2 regions of the Brevibacillus sp. IT-7CA2 genome follow, and region 1 is predicted to be linked to the other one. Evidence: riboswitches for the same ligand, from Rfam matches in the RefSeq annotation. Region 1 holds a riboswitch; the other holds the start of a gene.

Region 1 (7,886 bases):
TGGAGTAACGCCAATTTTATTATGAAAATGTGTTTGACATTGACGGTCCGTAAATGTGTACGATCAATTTGTCAGGAGGAATGAACATGGAATATACGGTGCAAAAGCTAGGACTCCTGGCGGGTGTCAGCACCCGGACGCTCCGATACTACGATGAAATTGACCTTCTCAAGCCGGCGAGAATCAATTCGTCAGGGTATCGCATTTACGGACAGCAAGAGGTGGATCGATTGCAGCAAATCCTTTTTTACCGCGAGCTGGGTGTGAGCTTGGAGGAGATCAAGGAGATCCTGAATTCACCAACCTTTGATGCTGAACGGGCACTGCGGGAGCACCGCGAGAAGCTCCTGGAAAAGCGAGCGCAATTGGATGCGTTAATCGCCAATGTCAATTTGACCTTAGCACAAAGAGAGGGGACCAAAACGATGAGTGACAAACAAAAATTCGAAGGCTTCAAGCAAAAGTTGATTGACGACAACGAGGCTCAGTACGGAGAAGAAATTCGTGCAAAATATGGAAGTGACCAGGTTGACAAATCCAATCAGAAAATCAAAGAAATGACCAAGCAGGAGTACGCTGCACTAGAGAAGTTGAATGAAGAACTGCATGAGACGTTGGCACAGGCTTTTGCGACGGGAGATCCTGCTCATGAGCTTGCCCAAAAAGCAGCGGATCTTCACCGTCAATGGCTTAGCTTTTATTGGGACAGCTACAGTAAAGAAGCGCACGCAGGTCTTGCCCAGATGTACGTCGATGACCCGCGTTTTACCGCTTACTATGACAAGGATCAGCCGGGTGTAGCCGAGTTTCTCAGAGATGCAGTGGTCATTTATACGAGTAAGTAAAGAGATTTCAAAAAAAGAAGCTGCGAGCAGGGCAGCTTCTTTGTGTTTTACTTTTCGTTATCCCCTCCTACTGTGGGAAAAAGCTTTTGTCCCAATGGGGTTGGCAATCCATCCATGCTTACTACGTTGTTTTCCTTTTGATAATCAAGCAGTTCTTGTTCGTCTTTAGCCAAGGTCCATTTTTGAAGGGTGTCGCGTTCTTTTGAAAAGGAATAGAAGGGGATAGCCCAGCCGCAAGAGGTCTTTACTTCCTGTATGTTGACGGTAATGATTTGACGAGCGCCAGGGAGAAGCGGGAAGTCTTTTACGAGCTCATCCCACCGAGGCGTATCTGGGAGAATAACCGTCCCTTTGCCGAATAGGCGCATGATGAGAGGGGGGCCTTCAAACGCACAGAACATAAGAGTTATCCTGCCATTTTCCTGGAGATGAGCGCTGGTTTCGTTTCCACTTCCAGTCAGGTCCAAATAGGCGACCTCGGTAGGCGATAATATGCGAAAAGAATCGTACCCTTTCGGTGAAAGATTCACGTGACCATCTGTGTCCATAGGAGCAGAGGCAACAAAAAACATCTGTTGCTTCTTGATGAACGCCTCATGCTCAGGTCGTAATTCAGAAAAAAGCTTCCCCATTTTCGCACTCCTCCAGATAATGGAATTGTTTTTGCTGCCCTCATATTATCATGAAAATATGAAGATTTTGTGTTATGCATTCCCAATCCGTCCCAAATAGATGGTAAAGTGTAAATATTCACGCATCACAATAACTACACGAGACTTTTGAAAAGGAGGAGTATTTACATGCAAGCAACAGAGCCAATTTATTTAGGGAAACGCATCCATTTAATAGACGGTTTCGATATGGGCTGGGCAGAACGTACAGGGACGTATGTGATCGCGGAAGAGGAGCTCACATTGGTAGAAACAGGGCCAAGCCCCTCCGTCCCATACATCAAGGCCGGTCTCGCCAAGCTCGGTTATACACCGGAACAAGTAAAATACATCATCGTGACGCACATACACTTGGATCATGCAGGAGGAGTAGGACTGTTTCTGAAGGATTGTCCGAACGCAAAGGTCGTCGTCCACCCGAAAGGTGCACGTCATCTCGTAGATCCGAGCCGACTGATCGCAGGGGCGAGAGCGGTGTATCATGATGATTTTGATCGATTGTTTGATCCGATTGAGGCGGTTCTCGAGGAGCGGATTTTGATTCGCGGGGACGGGGATACACTAAAGATCGGAGAGAATTGCGTGTTGGAGTTTCTGGATTCGCCAGGGCATGCCAATCATCACTTCAGCATCTACGATCCAGTAAGCCGTGGCATGTTCACAGGTGATACCGCAGGTGTACTCTATCCACAGCTTAAAAAGGATGGCATACACCTCGTGCTTCCATCTACTTCGCCGAATCAGTTTGACCCGGATGCCATGTTAGCGTCTCTAAGCCGTTTTGAAGCGCGGAAGCTAAGTCGCATTTACTTTGGTCATTTTGGGATGTCAGAGCAGGTAGACGACGTGTACCGCCAAATACGTGAGTGGCTCCCCGTGTTTGTGGCGGAAGGAGAATCAACGATTGCTGCCGGGCAAACCTATGACGAACTGTCTCGTAAGTTATTTGAACGAGTCTCGGATCATCTACAGTCACAAGGCATCAGTGGTGACCACGAAGTTTTCGAGGTACTCAAGCTCGATTTACAAGTATGCTCCATGGGCATTCTAGATTGTTTGCACAAACGAGGGTAATAGCCTGCCAAAAGCTTTACATTTGCCTGAACCTTTTGTTCAGGCGTTTTTCATTTTTAGGAGGCAAGAAAGTATTGGCTTATGTGTTTGTCATTCTTTTTTCATCCAAGGAATGCTATGATGTAGGGTGAGTCATGGACTGTGACAATTTCAAACGTAACAACAAATAGGTGCCTCGTCTTTTTAACAAAAAGATCGGGTGAAAAGGGAAGTCGGTGAAAATCCGACGCGGTCCCGCCACTGTAAATCGGCTCGTTCCTCAGCCGTAAGCCAGGAGACCTGCCTGTTTGTTTTAGTGCCTGTTGCCTTCGCGGAAAGGATCGGCCTATTTCAGGAAACAGACCGTCCTGTCTGTTTGCCCCTGAGGTGCCGACCCTTTGATTTCCGAATGGAAGCAAGGGTCGATTTTTTTATTGGAAGGTACAGTCAATCAGACATGCAGAAAGGAAGTTCTACATATGAAACGTTCATTGCAATTTATGATCCCACTACTAGTTGCGGCGAGCCTCGCAGGTTGTGCCGGTAACGATAACGGCCAACCAGCACCAGGTGGACAAACAAGCGCACCGCAGACAGCACCGCAAGAGAATGCGGCCGAGCAGCCTGCAAAACAAACAACGTATCCGTTGACAGTTACGGATGCGACAGGAAAAGAAGTAACCTTTGCAAAAGCTCCTGAGCGAATCGTCTCGACATCACCTGCCGAGACAGAAATTTTGTTCGCATTAGGCTTGGAAGATCGGATTGTAGCTGTCTCAGACTATGATGATTATCCAGATGCTGCGAAGGCAAAGCCGAAAATTGGCGGAGTCGTCAAACCAAATGAAGAAGCGATTCTCGCTCAAACGCCGGATATGGTCGTTGGTGGGATTTCGATGGAAAAGCCAGTGGCTGACAAGCTCAAATCTCTCGGAATGCCAGTCTATATTACCCATCCGACAAAGATGGACGACATCCTAAACAATGTTTTGGCGATGGGCGTTATCACCAACACACAGGAGCAAGCTGAAAAAGTCGTCGCGCAAATGAAGAAGGATATCGCGTACGTTCAAGAAGCAGTGAAAAATGTAAAACCGGAAGAGAAGAAAAAGGTATACCTGGAATTTTCCCCAGGCTGGACAGTCGGAAAAGGCGAATTCATGGACGAACTCATCACACTGGCTGGGGCGACAAACATTGCCTCCGACACCGAAGGATGGAATCCGATCAGTGAAGAAAAGATTTTGCAAAACGACCCAGACGTCATTTTGTATGCGAGCGGAATTACCGATGAAAAGACAGGCGTCAAACTGGAGGATATGATCGCCAAGCGTAATGGCTGGGATAAAATGAAGGCGATTCGTGAAAAACAAATCTTTGGCATGGACCAAAATATTTTGTCCCGTCCTGGTCCGCGTATTACACAAGGCTTGATCGAAGTAGCCAAGGCGATTTACCCTGATTTGGTGAAATAAAATGAAGAAACGATTGTTCATATGGGGAGGAGTCAGCTGTCTCGTCCTTTTGGCATCAATAGTCATCAGCATCTCGATGGGAGCGGCACACCTCCCCATTTCGCAAGTATGGCTCATCCTGCTCCATCAAATCCCTGGCTTGTCTGAGTGGATCACCGTAACGTGGCCGGAGTCATCTGAGCAAATTGTCATGAAGGTTCGTTTTCCACGCGTTGTATTGGCTGTCTTGATTGGGGCCTGCTTGTCACTTGCAGGAGCGGGCTTTCAGGGAGTTTTGCGCAATCCGCTCGCCGATCCGTTTACGATGGGCGTGGCATCCGGTTCTGCTGTCGGAGCAGCTTTCTTGATCCTTTTTGGCTTGCAAATCAGCTTTTTGGGTGCATGGAGCACGCCTGTCGTCGCTTTTCTTACAGGACTGCTCAGTCTATGGATCGTCCTCGGACTCGCGAACACGCAAGGAAAGCTGCAAACGGAGAGCCTGATTTTGTCTGGGGTAGTGGTGCAGGCTTTTCTCGGCTCTCTCGTTTCATTTATGGTGTCGCTATCCGACCAGACGGTGAATGAGATCGTGTTCTGGCTTATGGGCAGCCTGTCATTTCGCGGCTGGGCCTTTACGTACGTCTTGATTCCTTACTTGGTCATCGGAGGCATGGTGCTCGTTAGCTATGCGCGTTCCCTAAACCTATTTGCGTTGGGGGAGCGGCAGGCTGCGCATCTCGGCGTCCATGTGGATCGAACGAAGCTGGTGGTTCTAGTCGTCTCGACTCTCCTGACTGCAGCGGCGGTTTCTATCGCGGGAATTATCGGGTTCGTTGGCCTGGTGGTACCGCATCTCGTCCGAATGCTGGTTGGTCCTGACCATCGTATTTTACTTCCGATGGCTGCGATCTGCGGTGGTATTTATGTGCTGTGGGCCGACACTCTTGCCAGAATGCTGCTGAGTCCAACGGAAATCCCGCTCGGTGTCGTGACAGCATTTCTGGGAGCACCGTTTTTCGCCTATTTATTGAAGCAAAATAAACGCTTTAGGAAGAGGTAACGTAAGTAATGATCAATGTGCGCAACTTACAAAAATCGTATCAAGATACGCCTGTTTTGCACGGCATCGATTTTTGCGTGGACAAGGGAGAATTTTTTGGCATCATCGGACCGAATGGAAGCGGTAAATCCACCTTGCTGAAAATGATTTCAGGTGTCATCAAGGCAGATGCAGGAGACATTTTGCTTCAAGAGAAAAAGCTTCATTCATATCCACGCAAAGAGCTTGCCAAAATACTGGCTGTTTTGGAGCAAGAGGGTCTGCCGCCAGTCGGTTTTCGTGTCCGAGAGGTGTTGGAGATGGGGCGCTTTCCTTACCAAAATTGGCTAGGGGAAGAGAAGCAGGATGTCGCATCGCTCATTGATGAAATCGTTCAGATGCTCGGTCTTGAACATTTGGAAGAGCGCACACTGGATCAGTTGAGTGGTGGAGAAAAGCAGCGCGTAGCTTTAGGGAAGGCATTAATCCAAAGACCTCAGGTGCTGTTGCTCGATGAACCCACGACTTACCTCGATATCGGGTACCAGATTCAACTCATGGACATCGTGAGAAAATGGCAAAAGACGACGCAGGTGACGGTCATTGCTGTGCTGCACGATCTGAATCTGGCCTCCCTATACTGCGATCGTATTTTGATGCTGCATAAAGGAAAGCAGATAAGCGTTGGCGCTCCAAAAGACATCTTGCAAAGTGACAGGATAGAGGCTGTATACGGAACCAGACCGATTGTCATGGAGCATCCTGTCCATCATTTGCCACAAATTATTTTGCAATCGCAAGTATAAGAGGTTGTTTAAGGAGACAGAAGCATGATCGTACTCATTACAGGCGGAGCACGCAGCGGAAAAAGCACGTTTGCCGAAAAATACGCGGCTCATTTGGGCTCCTCGGGTGTTTACATCGCGACCGCACCAATCACTGATGAGGAAATGGAAGAGCGGATCCTGCACCATCGAGACCGCCGCTTGCAGTCCAATTTTCCTTGGCAAACGATCGAGGAGCCGTACGCATTGACAGAGTGGCTAGCGAAGCTGGGAGCACAAAAGGACATACAAGAACAGCAGACAGTGATTTTGGTTGATTGCTTGATCCTTTGGGTGTCCAATTGGTTGCTGCATGATGGAGAGGAGCAGCCGTTTGAGCGAGTGCTCCAGCAGGTTGATGTGCTGGTAAACAAGCTAAAAGACTACCCAGGGACGGTTTTGCTGGTGACAAACGAAGTAGGCGACGGACTCGTCCCACAACATCCGTTGGGCCGTAAGTTCCGTGACTTAGCGGGCTTGATGAATCAACGCGTGGCAGCTGTTGCAGATCAAGTTTTTCTTGTCACAGCAGGGATTCCGGTGGAGTTAAAAGGACAAGCTTTCCGATTTTAACTCGGTGAAAAGACGCTTTCGAGTCGTCTTTTCACTTTTTTTATGGTATAATACAAGAAAAGCCATGGAAGGGATCAGGATACCATGCGTCCCCATAGGACGATCTGGAAACGTTTTGACCTCTCCTACATCTAGCTTCGTAGTAGTCGATCGTCACTGAAGACGACTAATCTACTACGAAAGCGAGGCCCTTTGTATGAGTAGCGACTTATACTTGCGATGTTCCTCGGTAGTCGGTTGGTCGTCTGTGCCTAAACCGACAAAAATGCGAGGAAACCATGATGAAGAGAGCGCTGCAGTTATCTAAGCGTTACAGTATGATTTTGTTTGGAGCTTGTTTACTTGCTTTTGCGTATTATCACATTAACTTTCAGAACCATTTATCTGAAGGTGGGTTTGTTGGCTTGGGGTTATTGGCGAAATACGCCTTTGACTTGTCGCCAGCGATGGTGATGCTTTTGCTGGATATTCCACTGTTTTTGGTTGCCTGGTTAGTAAGAGGCCGCCAGTTCATTTGGGACACGATCTTTGCATCACTTGCTTTTACCGGGTTTTACGATTTGTTTGAACGATTTTCACCGATTGTCATGGATATGAGCAGAATGATGCCGCTGGCGTCTGTCTTGTCCGGTGTATTGACCGGGCTGGGTACCGGATTGGTTCTGCGCTATGGAGCTGCGACAGGTGGAGACGATATTTTCTCCCTGTTGATCAGTAAGTACACGGGATTGTCCATTGGTACGGTCTTTCTTTTACTGGACGTCATTGTGCTTTGCATGTCGTTCTGGTTCGTACCGATGAAAGAGATGATGTATACCATTTTGGCCGTTGTCATTTCCAGCCAAGTCATCACCTGGACCGTCAATCATGGTGCAGGAATGGAGGTCATGGAAGAGGAGCACGGGCATGGAAGCGTCTCGATGACCCACCGGTAATGAGTAGATATTCAGTTGAAAAACATGCCTATACAAAAGCAAGCAAAAGGCCAAGTCGGTTTTCATGTCGACTTGGTCTTTTGAACGTTTATGACCGTTTTTGTACATAATATCCTGCTTTCCTAGTGGATACTAACCAACACAGATACTATCGAAGGAAAGGAACTGCCATGAGCGATCCGTTTTTTAGCAACTACAAAGCATTCGTCGTCATACCAGCGGATGAGAAGCAAATGGGACCGGAGCCTTTTGACCCGAAGGATTTCGCCAGCCATTTCATCCTGACGTTTTCGTTGTACGATGCGGTTATTTCCTCTTGGGGGGAAGCGACAAAGTATAAAGTACAGGCAAAAAAGGGTCTGTCGAATGTGATTGATGGTTTTAACGCCAAACGTCGTGGTACAGCCCGTCTGCATTTGTTGGAAATGGAAGAAGACCAGGCGTATTTCGTCCTGGCCTTGTCGTTGAAAATCCAAAAAGACAATGAGAAAG
Region 2 (7,886 bases), on a different contig from region 1:
TGACCTGATAACGAGGATGGTCCCCGGTGGTTATCGGAGTGATGTCCAATTTGACGTGCTCGATGCGCATTGTTGCTTTGGGAATGTTGTTTTGTCTCACAATGAGGCCAGCAAATTTCGTGTCACTATTCATCCATCGAATCCCCATTAAATCACGATTGGGGAAGTAACGCTGCCAATTTCCACGATGTATGGCATGTATGCCATCGATGGAGAGACGAGAAATATAACGGTTATTTTCTTTCCACGAACGCTCGTACAGCGTGATGTTTGGCAATAACACGGTGTTTGACGGCTCCCAAAAGTTCGAGATAAACCGAAAAAATTGGATCGGCTCGATAAACGAACGCTGCTCGTAAACATCCTTTGGCTGATGCAAGAGAGAGTCCAATGGAGAAAATCCGACCAAAGAATGAGAGCTTAATACTTTGTCAATCGGCTCCCGCGTTCCGAATACCCATTTGGTGTAACGAATCAAACCGTATCGATTCATAATATCATGGGAGGTAGTAACGCCCTTTTGCAAGAGACGCTCATGAAATACGAGGGAGGATACAAAGCCTAGAAACACGGGTACCTGTGCGTTTTTTTGCAGGTTATCAAAGGCAGACTGAAGCGTTTTCCCTTTTCCGATCGAAATGGTCGCAGGTGGTGCTTGAAGGGTGGTTGATGACTCCTGCTTGGCGACGGTAGACAGATCGGTGGATTGGGCGTATAAAACATACTCATTGTTGACGTAATCAATGCCAATTGCAGATAAGTAGCGAAGGTCCTGAATCGATTTCTGGTCCCAGCAGCCGCTAAGAAGAGTCGTTGCCAACAGCAGCATAGCAGAAGCAATCCGCATGTACTTCATTTATGATCGCCACCCTTAGCCGATCTCGTCCGAAAGAAGCTGGTCATGGACTTGAACAAGACAATGAACAGTGTGGACAAGGAGTTGGATGAACCCATCAAAATATACGATCTGCCAAAGGAGGTCAAGGTAGACAAGTAGTATACGATGGCAATCATCCCGAGGATAAAGCCATACATGCCGATGGTTGCGGAAAGGAAGAAAACAGCGAAACGAGCCACGGTAACGGCTCCGCTTAATGCCTGGTTGACCAGTGTGAAGGAGGCAACGACTGTAAGGGAGCCGATAAAAAGCATCGAGGGCGATGTCAGTCCTGCACGAATGGAAGCATCCCCGATAATCAGTGCTCCGACTAATGCCAGTGTCTGCCCGACGTTTTTGGGCAAGCGGGCGCCTGCCTCACGCAGAAATTCAAAGATAAACAAGATGATAAATAGCTCCATTGGCGCGGAAAATGGCAGCCCTTTTCGGCCTTGTGTAACGGTAGCGAGCAATTGAAAAGGATATTGCTCAACATTATAGGCGGACAGTGCAATCCAGAAGCCAGGCAGAAAGATCGCGATCCAAAATCCCCCAAGGCGCAGCATGCGTTCCAACCATACATAGGTAACAGGGTACTGATCGTCTTCAGGAGATTTGATTAGTTGGAGTAAGGTTACAGGCGCCACGAGTGCCAAGGGTGAGCCGTCTACCAATACGACGACCTTACCTTGTAGCAGCATGTAAATGGCATAGTCAGGACGACCCGTATAATCAACTAATGGAAACAACGAATGAGTGTTATCACTAAGCAATCTTTCCAGGATCGCGCTATTCAAGATTTTTTTTGATTTACAATTGAGGAGCCTCTCACGCATCATCTCCACGAGATCCGAAGATACCCCATCTGTGATATACATCATCGCAACCCTTGTACGCGAGCGCGTTCCGAGAATAAAAGGCTCGTAGGCCAAGGTAATCGTTCGCATACGCTTGCGAATGAGAGCCACGTTCGTGGAGAGATCCTCGACGAAGCCGTCGCGGGGACCTTTGATCGATATTTCTGTATTGGCTTCCTCAGGGTTACGCTCCGGTCGATTGGAGATATCCCAGGCGAATGGCGGGGAGTTTCCAATGAAAATCAGTAAATCTCCTGCAAACAGTCGCTCAATCCACAACTCTGGGTTCGTGAAGAGCGGGAAAAGAGGCAGAGAACGCAAATCACCAATAGCCAGGAATCGCTCCAATTGCGGCAATGCCGTATCTTGTAGTTGACGAACGTCTGCAAGTCCTTCGCAATAAAGCATCAATACAGGCTGGTCCTCGGATGTGACCGTGCGCAAAAAAACGACGTCCGCACAATGCGCGAGTTTTTCCCGCAGTTCCTCTTCAAGGGTCATAAGGGGCCCCCTCCTGTCTGGATGGTTTGCGCAGGGATATCAGGATGAGCGCGAGTGAGACAACAACCATGATGACGAAGTAAAGTGGGTAGTATACACGCGATAAGAAGGCTACGAATTGCATGTCGCTGTAAGGGAGGCTGGTGAAGGCGATCATGCTTCCGCCGAAAAACAGCATCATGAATTTGCGTTGCTTTCGGGTTCGTATCGTGATCAAATCTCCTAAAAGAATCAGGCAAAGCGTTATTCGAATAAAAGCACCAGAAAGCCACTGAAAAATCGAGAAAAACTCCATGTTCTCGATGTCCTTTCCGATCGTGAGTAGCCGCCATTGTTCAAATGCAGGAAAACGTTGACGAGAGGACTCCACAGGTCCAAATTCTGCAATTGCCCCTGTCAGTGGGCTGAGTGTCAACAGCAGCGTGATACCGAGCATGACAAAAAAGTGTACGAGTCGAAACGGCTTTCGTACGTGATGCTGGAGCAACAGGAGCAGAAACAGCTCGGTGAAACCGCCGCCAACGTAAAGCATCCCATGTAGCAGCGGACGAAAACCGTTCTGGAAAAGCGGGAGCAAAAGACTATAATCCTTTTTGGGAATATTGCCAAAAGCAACGAAAAATCCGAGCAACACGACTATGGGGAGCAAGACGCCTGCTGTGATTCCAACGGAGGTCATACCTCCAATAGAAGCGAGTACACATAGCCCTATCAAGGCTAAAGCGGTCACCCACTCGGGTGTTCGAGGCAAGTAGTTTACGGTTGTCCAAGTTTGCGTATCGATCAGATTCGTTAGCGCCATTAGATACAGGCAAATCATGATTGGAACGAGCAAGAGATTGCTGACGATTTTTCCTGACCGTTGTGAAATCCATTCATACAAAGACTGTTGATCCAAACTTCGATTAATCACAAACAGCAGATACGCCCAGAAGGAAAAGGGGATACCAGCAAGCAACACGCTCAACCAAGCATCTCTTCCGGCTTTACTCAATAAGAGGGGGATGACGGTTACGTGGTTCGTAATGCCGATCGTCAGCATCATCACCATAATGGCTTGACCAATCCCGATTTTTCCGTCCACTTTCATGAAAGACTTATCCCCCTGTGCGTGGTGGTGCTGTTAGGATTTGCCTGCTTGCTTGGAAATATGTATCAGGTATAAAGGTTACATCCGTCCGAAAAAGTATGGTATTCTACTATGAGGTAAAAAGGTAGAAACAGAGTAAGGAGTGCAGCCGATGTATCAGCTCATAAGAAATTATCTGTTCCAGCAAGATGCGGAAGAGATTCATGAAAAGACAATTGGTGCCTTAAGGCTGGTGGAGGATTCTGCTCCAGGCAAAAGCATCCTGAAGATGATCTATCAGGTAAAAGACCAGCGGTTGGAGAATAAGCTGTGGGGAATGACGTTTCCGAATCCAGTCGGGCTTGCAGCCGGTTTTGATAAAAATGCAGAAGTCTATCATGCGTTGGGTGCTCTTGGTTTTGGGTTTGTGGAAATCGGGACGTTGACGCCGCAGGGGCAGCCAGGCAATCCGAAGCCGCGTTTGTTCCGATTGCCGGAACATCAAGCTGTCATTAACCGGATGGGCTTCAACAATCACGGTGCGTATTTGGCTTCCCAGCATTTGGTCGGTTACGCATACTCAGATGTTCCGATTGGGATTAACATTGGGAAAAACAAAGTAACGCCGAATGAAGAGGCGGCCATCGACTATAACAAATGTATGGACATGCTCTATGCATACGGTCACTATTTCGTCATTAACATCAGCTCTCCGAATACCCCGAATCTGCGTGACTTGCAGGAAACAGAGAGCTTGCGTCATTTGGTGCGTGCAGTAAGGGAAAAGGCGACCGAAATGGAAGCGCGTTCCATCAAGAAAAAACCGATATTGCTGAAAGTAGCACCAGACATGTCGGATGAGCACATGCGCGATGTTGTTCACGCTGCTGTTGAAGAAGGCATTTCCGGAATTATCGCTACCAATACGACACTGTCACGCGAGGCGGTTTCCGGACATCGATTTGCCGAGGAAGCTGGTGGCTTGAGCGGAAGACCTCTTACGGAGCGTTCCACTGCTTGGGTGAAGGAGATTTATCAAGAAGTAGGAGACAAGGTACCAATCATCGGTGTCGGAGGCATTTATAACGGCGAAGACGCCTACGCGAAAATCCGAGCAGGAGCCAGTCTCGTTCAGGTGTATACGGGGATGATTTATCAGGGCCCAGGTATCGCCAAACAAATTAACAAAAAGCTGCTCAAGCTCATGCAGCGCGATGGTTTTAAACATATTAGTGAAGTAATTGGCGTAGACGCAAAAGAATAGATAGAACAAGTACGCATAGGTCGATGGCTCCGTTTGTAGTGGGTCATCGACTTATGCGTTTTTGCTTATATTCTTCCGATTTATGTAGTGATCCGGTATAATGATGTGGACAAACATGAATTGTCTGTCAATTTCATATTGTCGGCGTTAGGTGCCTTTATGTGACGCATAAAGGGTAACAGGGAATCGGGTGAAAGTCCCGAGCGGTCCCGCCACTGTAACCAGGGAGCTCTCTTTGAGAAGGAAACCACTCATTTTTGTATGGGGAAGGACAAAGAGCGCATGGATCTGGAAGCCAGGAGACCTACCTAGTAGCCACACCCACAGAACCTTCGCGGAAAGGAGCGGTGAATACGAGGCAATGAGGCTGTATAGTCAGTCTGTTGTTTTGTGTGCACATCTCGTCCATTGATGGATGGGATTTTTTTGTTTGTAGGCAAAGAACGAAAGTCAGTGAAGGAGGAATGAACATGAATCGATCTCGTCTCGTATCAACTTGTCTGATGATCGCTGGCTTTGTCCTGTATTTTTTGCTCAATGAACCAGAGACAGGACATGCGATGCACATCATGGAAGGGTATTTGCCATTATCCTGGGCCTTATTTTGGTGGGCTGTCTTCTTGCCATTTTTTATTCTTGGGATTCGCTCGATTAACAAGATTGTCAAAGAACATCCCGAAATGAAGCTCCTTATTGGCGTTGCTGGAGCGTTTGCGTTTGTTTTATCTGCATTGAAAATCCCTTCGGTTACAGGCAGCAGCTCTCACCCGACTGGAACGGGGCTTGGCGCCATTATGTTTGGGCCTTTTGCGATGTCTGTGTTAGGGAGCATGGTGCTCTTGTTTCAAGCCTTGCTTTTGGCACATGGAGGTTTGACTACACTAGGGGCAAATGCTGTATCCATGGCTGTAGTAGGACCACTAGTGGCATTCGGAATCTATCGGATGATCATGAAGGTCAACGGAAGCCAACGTCTGGCTGTTTTTGCGGCGGCTGCTTTGGCTGACCTCGCTACCTATGTGGTGACTTCGATTCAACTGGCACTCGCATTTCCAGCTGAATCTGGTGGAGTGTTGGCCTCGTTTGCCAAATTTGCAGGAATTTTTGCATTCACGCAAGTACCGCTCGCAATCAGTGAAGGTCTGTTGACCGTCCTTGTTTGGAACTGGTTGTTATCTTACAACGCAAAAGAGCTTACACAGCTTCGTTTGCTCAAACGGGAGGAATCGCTGTGAAAAAAGGATGGAACTGGCTTTTACTCTCGGGGGTAATCGTACTCGCGATTGTCCCGCTGTTGCTGGTGCAGGATTCGGAATTTGGCGGCGCAGACGGCGTGGCAGAGGAAGCGATCAAGGAAATTGCTCCGAATTACGAGCCGTGGTTTCAACCGCTGATAGAACCACCAGGGGGAGAGACGGAGAGTCTATTGTTTGCGGTACAGGCGGCGTTGGGAGCGGGAGTGGTTGGCTACGCTGTAGGCTTGTACAAAGGTCGTTTGGATAAACGGAAAAAATGAACGGGCTGCAACTAGATTCTCTCTCTTATCAAAACAGGCTGAAACGTCTGCCGCCAGCTCATAAGCTATTGCTGGCGAGTGCATTGTTACTACTCGTCTTGGTGGGACATGTATGGATGCAGATGGCCGTCGTTGTTTGGATGACGGTATGGGTAGTGGTGTATGCCCGGATTCCTGTCCGTATCTATGGTGTCTTTATGATCGTGTCGCTCTCGTTTTTCGTGGCGGGGCTCCCTGCCCTATTGGTAGAAGGGGCGAGAGCAGGAGAAGTACACGTCCAGGTCGCGGCAGCATGGGAGTTGGGTTCGTATGTGCTCTATGTGCCTACGTCATCATTTAGTAAAGTTTGGGTTTTATTTTGGCGTACCATGGCGAGCTTATCTTGCTTTGCCTTCATTTTGTTTACCGTGCCGTTTGCTGAAATCTTGCAGGTGCTTCGCCGGCTTCGTATGCCTGTCCTTGTGACTGACTTATTAATGATCATGTATCGGTTTATTTTTGTGTTGGTAACGATTTCTCATCAGCTATGGATTGCCCAACGTTCTCGCGGAGGTCATCGCGGCTTCCGCGCGACACTTCGGGATACAGGGGTTCTCGTTGCGCAATTGTTTGTCAGAGCAATGCGCAAATACGAAGCTTTGCACAAAGGAATGGCGGCTAGAGGCTTCGGGGAGAGCATGCAGGTGCTCTCGTTTCATACACATGCTCGCTCGCGCCGCTATGAGTGGGAATCAATAGCAGGCTGTATGCTGCTGGTACTGCTTGAGTGGTGGACAGGAGGTTGGTGGTTATGACATCACGGTTGTTGGAGTTCATCGATTTGCAGTACACGTATCCGGGAGGGCGGGGCCCCGTCCTGTCAGGGCTGTCCTTATGGATTCCAGAGGGGAAAAAATGTGTCCTTTTGGGACGAAATGGCTGTGGGAAGTCGACCTTGTTCTTGCATGGAAACGGGATCATCGAGCCACAGCAGGGACAGGTGCTGTGGAAGGGGAAACCGCTGGTCTACAAACGAGCCGCACTGCAAGAGATGACACAAAAGGTAGGCTTGGTCTTTCAAGATCCCGAGCATCAGCTGATCGCAAGCACGGTCGCGGAAGATATATCCTACGGTTTATGCAATCAGAAGCTGCCTGAGGACGTAATCCGGGCAAAGGTAGAAAAGGTGCTGGATGCATTCGGATTGAGAGAACTGGCAGAAGCTCCGATTCATCATTTGAGCCTGGGACAAAAACGGCGTCTGGCACTCGCGGGGGTCATGGTCATGGAGCCTGAGCTTTTGCTGTTGGACGAGCCTACTGCGTATCTGGATCGCTATCAGACAAAAAATTTGTTGCGGGAGCTCGATGCCATTCACCGGCAAGGAACGACTGTTTTGATGGCGACACATGATATGGATATTGCCTTTGAATGGGCAGAATGGATTTGCATCATGGATGAAGGCAGGCTTGTGTTCGCGGGAGATCCGCAGGAGGCATTGGAAAATAGAACTATGCTGGAGAGTCTTCATCTGGGTATGCCGTTGCTCGTTGATGTGTGGGAGGCCCTGCCTGAACAGTGGAAGCGGGAACTTGGCGGTAATATTCCACGTTCGGTCGACGAGCTGCGAAAAATGCTCAGTGTTCAGCGGGTTTGGTGAATGGAGTGGGCGCTTTCGGGTAAGCTAACCCCAAAAAGCCATGGAGGTACACAGTATGGAACAAGACTCTGTCACTAGCACATCGGTCCCGAATCATCAGGAAAAAGGAATCTCTCGTCATGTAAAGGATGAACTGATGTATCAAGTATTGGAGAAAGAGATG

Evidence for each region. A riboswitch is a leader RNA that binds a small molecule or an ion and turns the genes downstream of it on or off. The one in region 1 is predicted to bind cobalamin.
Region 2: it holds a riboswitch for cobalamin, as region 1 does, so the genes downstream of both, ACM6JA_RS21630 (energy-coupling factor ABC transporter permease) here and ACM6JA_RS10135 (ABC transporter substrate-binding protein) in region 1, are expected to answer to the same signal.

What each region holds. Positions count from the first base shown of each region.
Region 1 is NZ_CATKQT010000011.1:736,767-744,652, reverse strand. It holds gene ACM6JA_RS10150 (MerR family transcriptional regulator) at 87-845, shown strand; gene ACM6JA_RS10145 (pyridoxamine 5'-phosphate oxidase family protein) at 893-1,477, opposite strand; gene ACM6JA_RS10140 (MBL fold metallo-hydrolase) at 1,646-2,590, shown strand; cobalamin riboswitch at 2,742-2,892, shown strand; gene ACM6JA_RS10135 (ABC transporter substrate-binding protein) at 3,049-4,044, shown strand; gene ACM6JA_RS10130 (FecCD family ABC transporter permease) at 4,046-5,083, shown strand; gene ACM6JA_RS10125 (heme ABC transporter ATP-binding protein) at 5,092-5,868, shown strand; gene cobU (bifunctional adenosylcobinamide kinase/adenosylcobinamide-phosphate guanylyltransferase) at 5,893-6,459, shown strand; gene ACM6JA_RS10115 (YitT family protein) at 6,738-7,394, shown strand; gene ACM6JA_RS10110 (hypothetical protein) at 7,565-7,886, shown strand, end outside.
Region 2 is NZ_CATKQT010000044.1:410,774-418,659, forward strand. It holds gene ACM6JA_RS21610 (Ger(x)C family spore germination protein) at 1-856, opposite strand, end outside; gene ACM6JA_RS21615 (spore germination protein) at 853-2,235, opposite strand; gene ACM6JA_RS21620 (GerAB/ArcD/ProY family transporter) at 2,225-3,325, opposite strand; gene ACM6JA_RS21625 (quinone-dependent dihydroorotate dehydrogenase) at 3,477-4,568, shown strand; cobalamin riboswitch at 4,701-4,895, shown strand; gene ACM6JA_RS21630 (energy-coupling factor ABC transporter permease) at 5,039-5,803, shown strand; gene ACM6JA_RS21635 (energy-coupling factor ABC transporter substrate-binding protein) at 5,800-6,084, shown strand; gene cbiQ (cobalt ECF transporter T component CbiQ) at 6,081-6,878, shown strand; gene ACM6JA_RS21645 (energy-coupling factor ABC transporter ATP-binding protein) at 6,875-7,723, shown strand; gene ACM6JA_RS21650 (hypothetical protein) at 7,779-7,886, shown strand, end outside.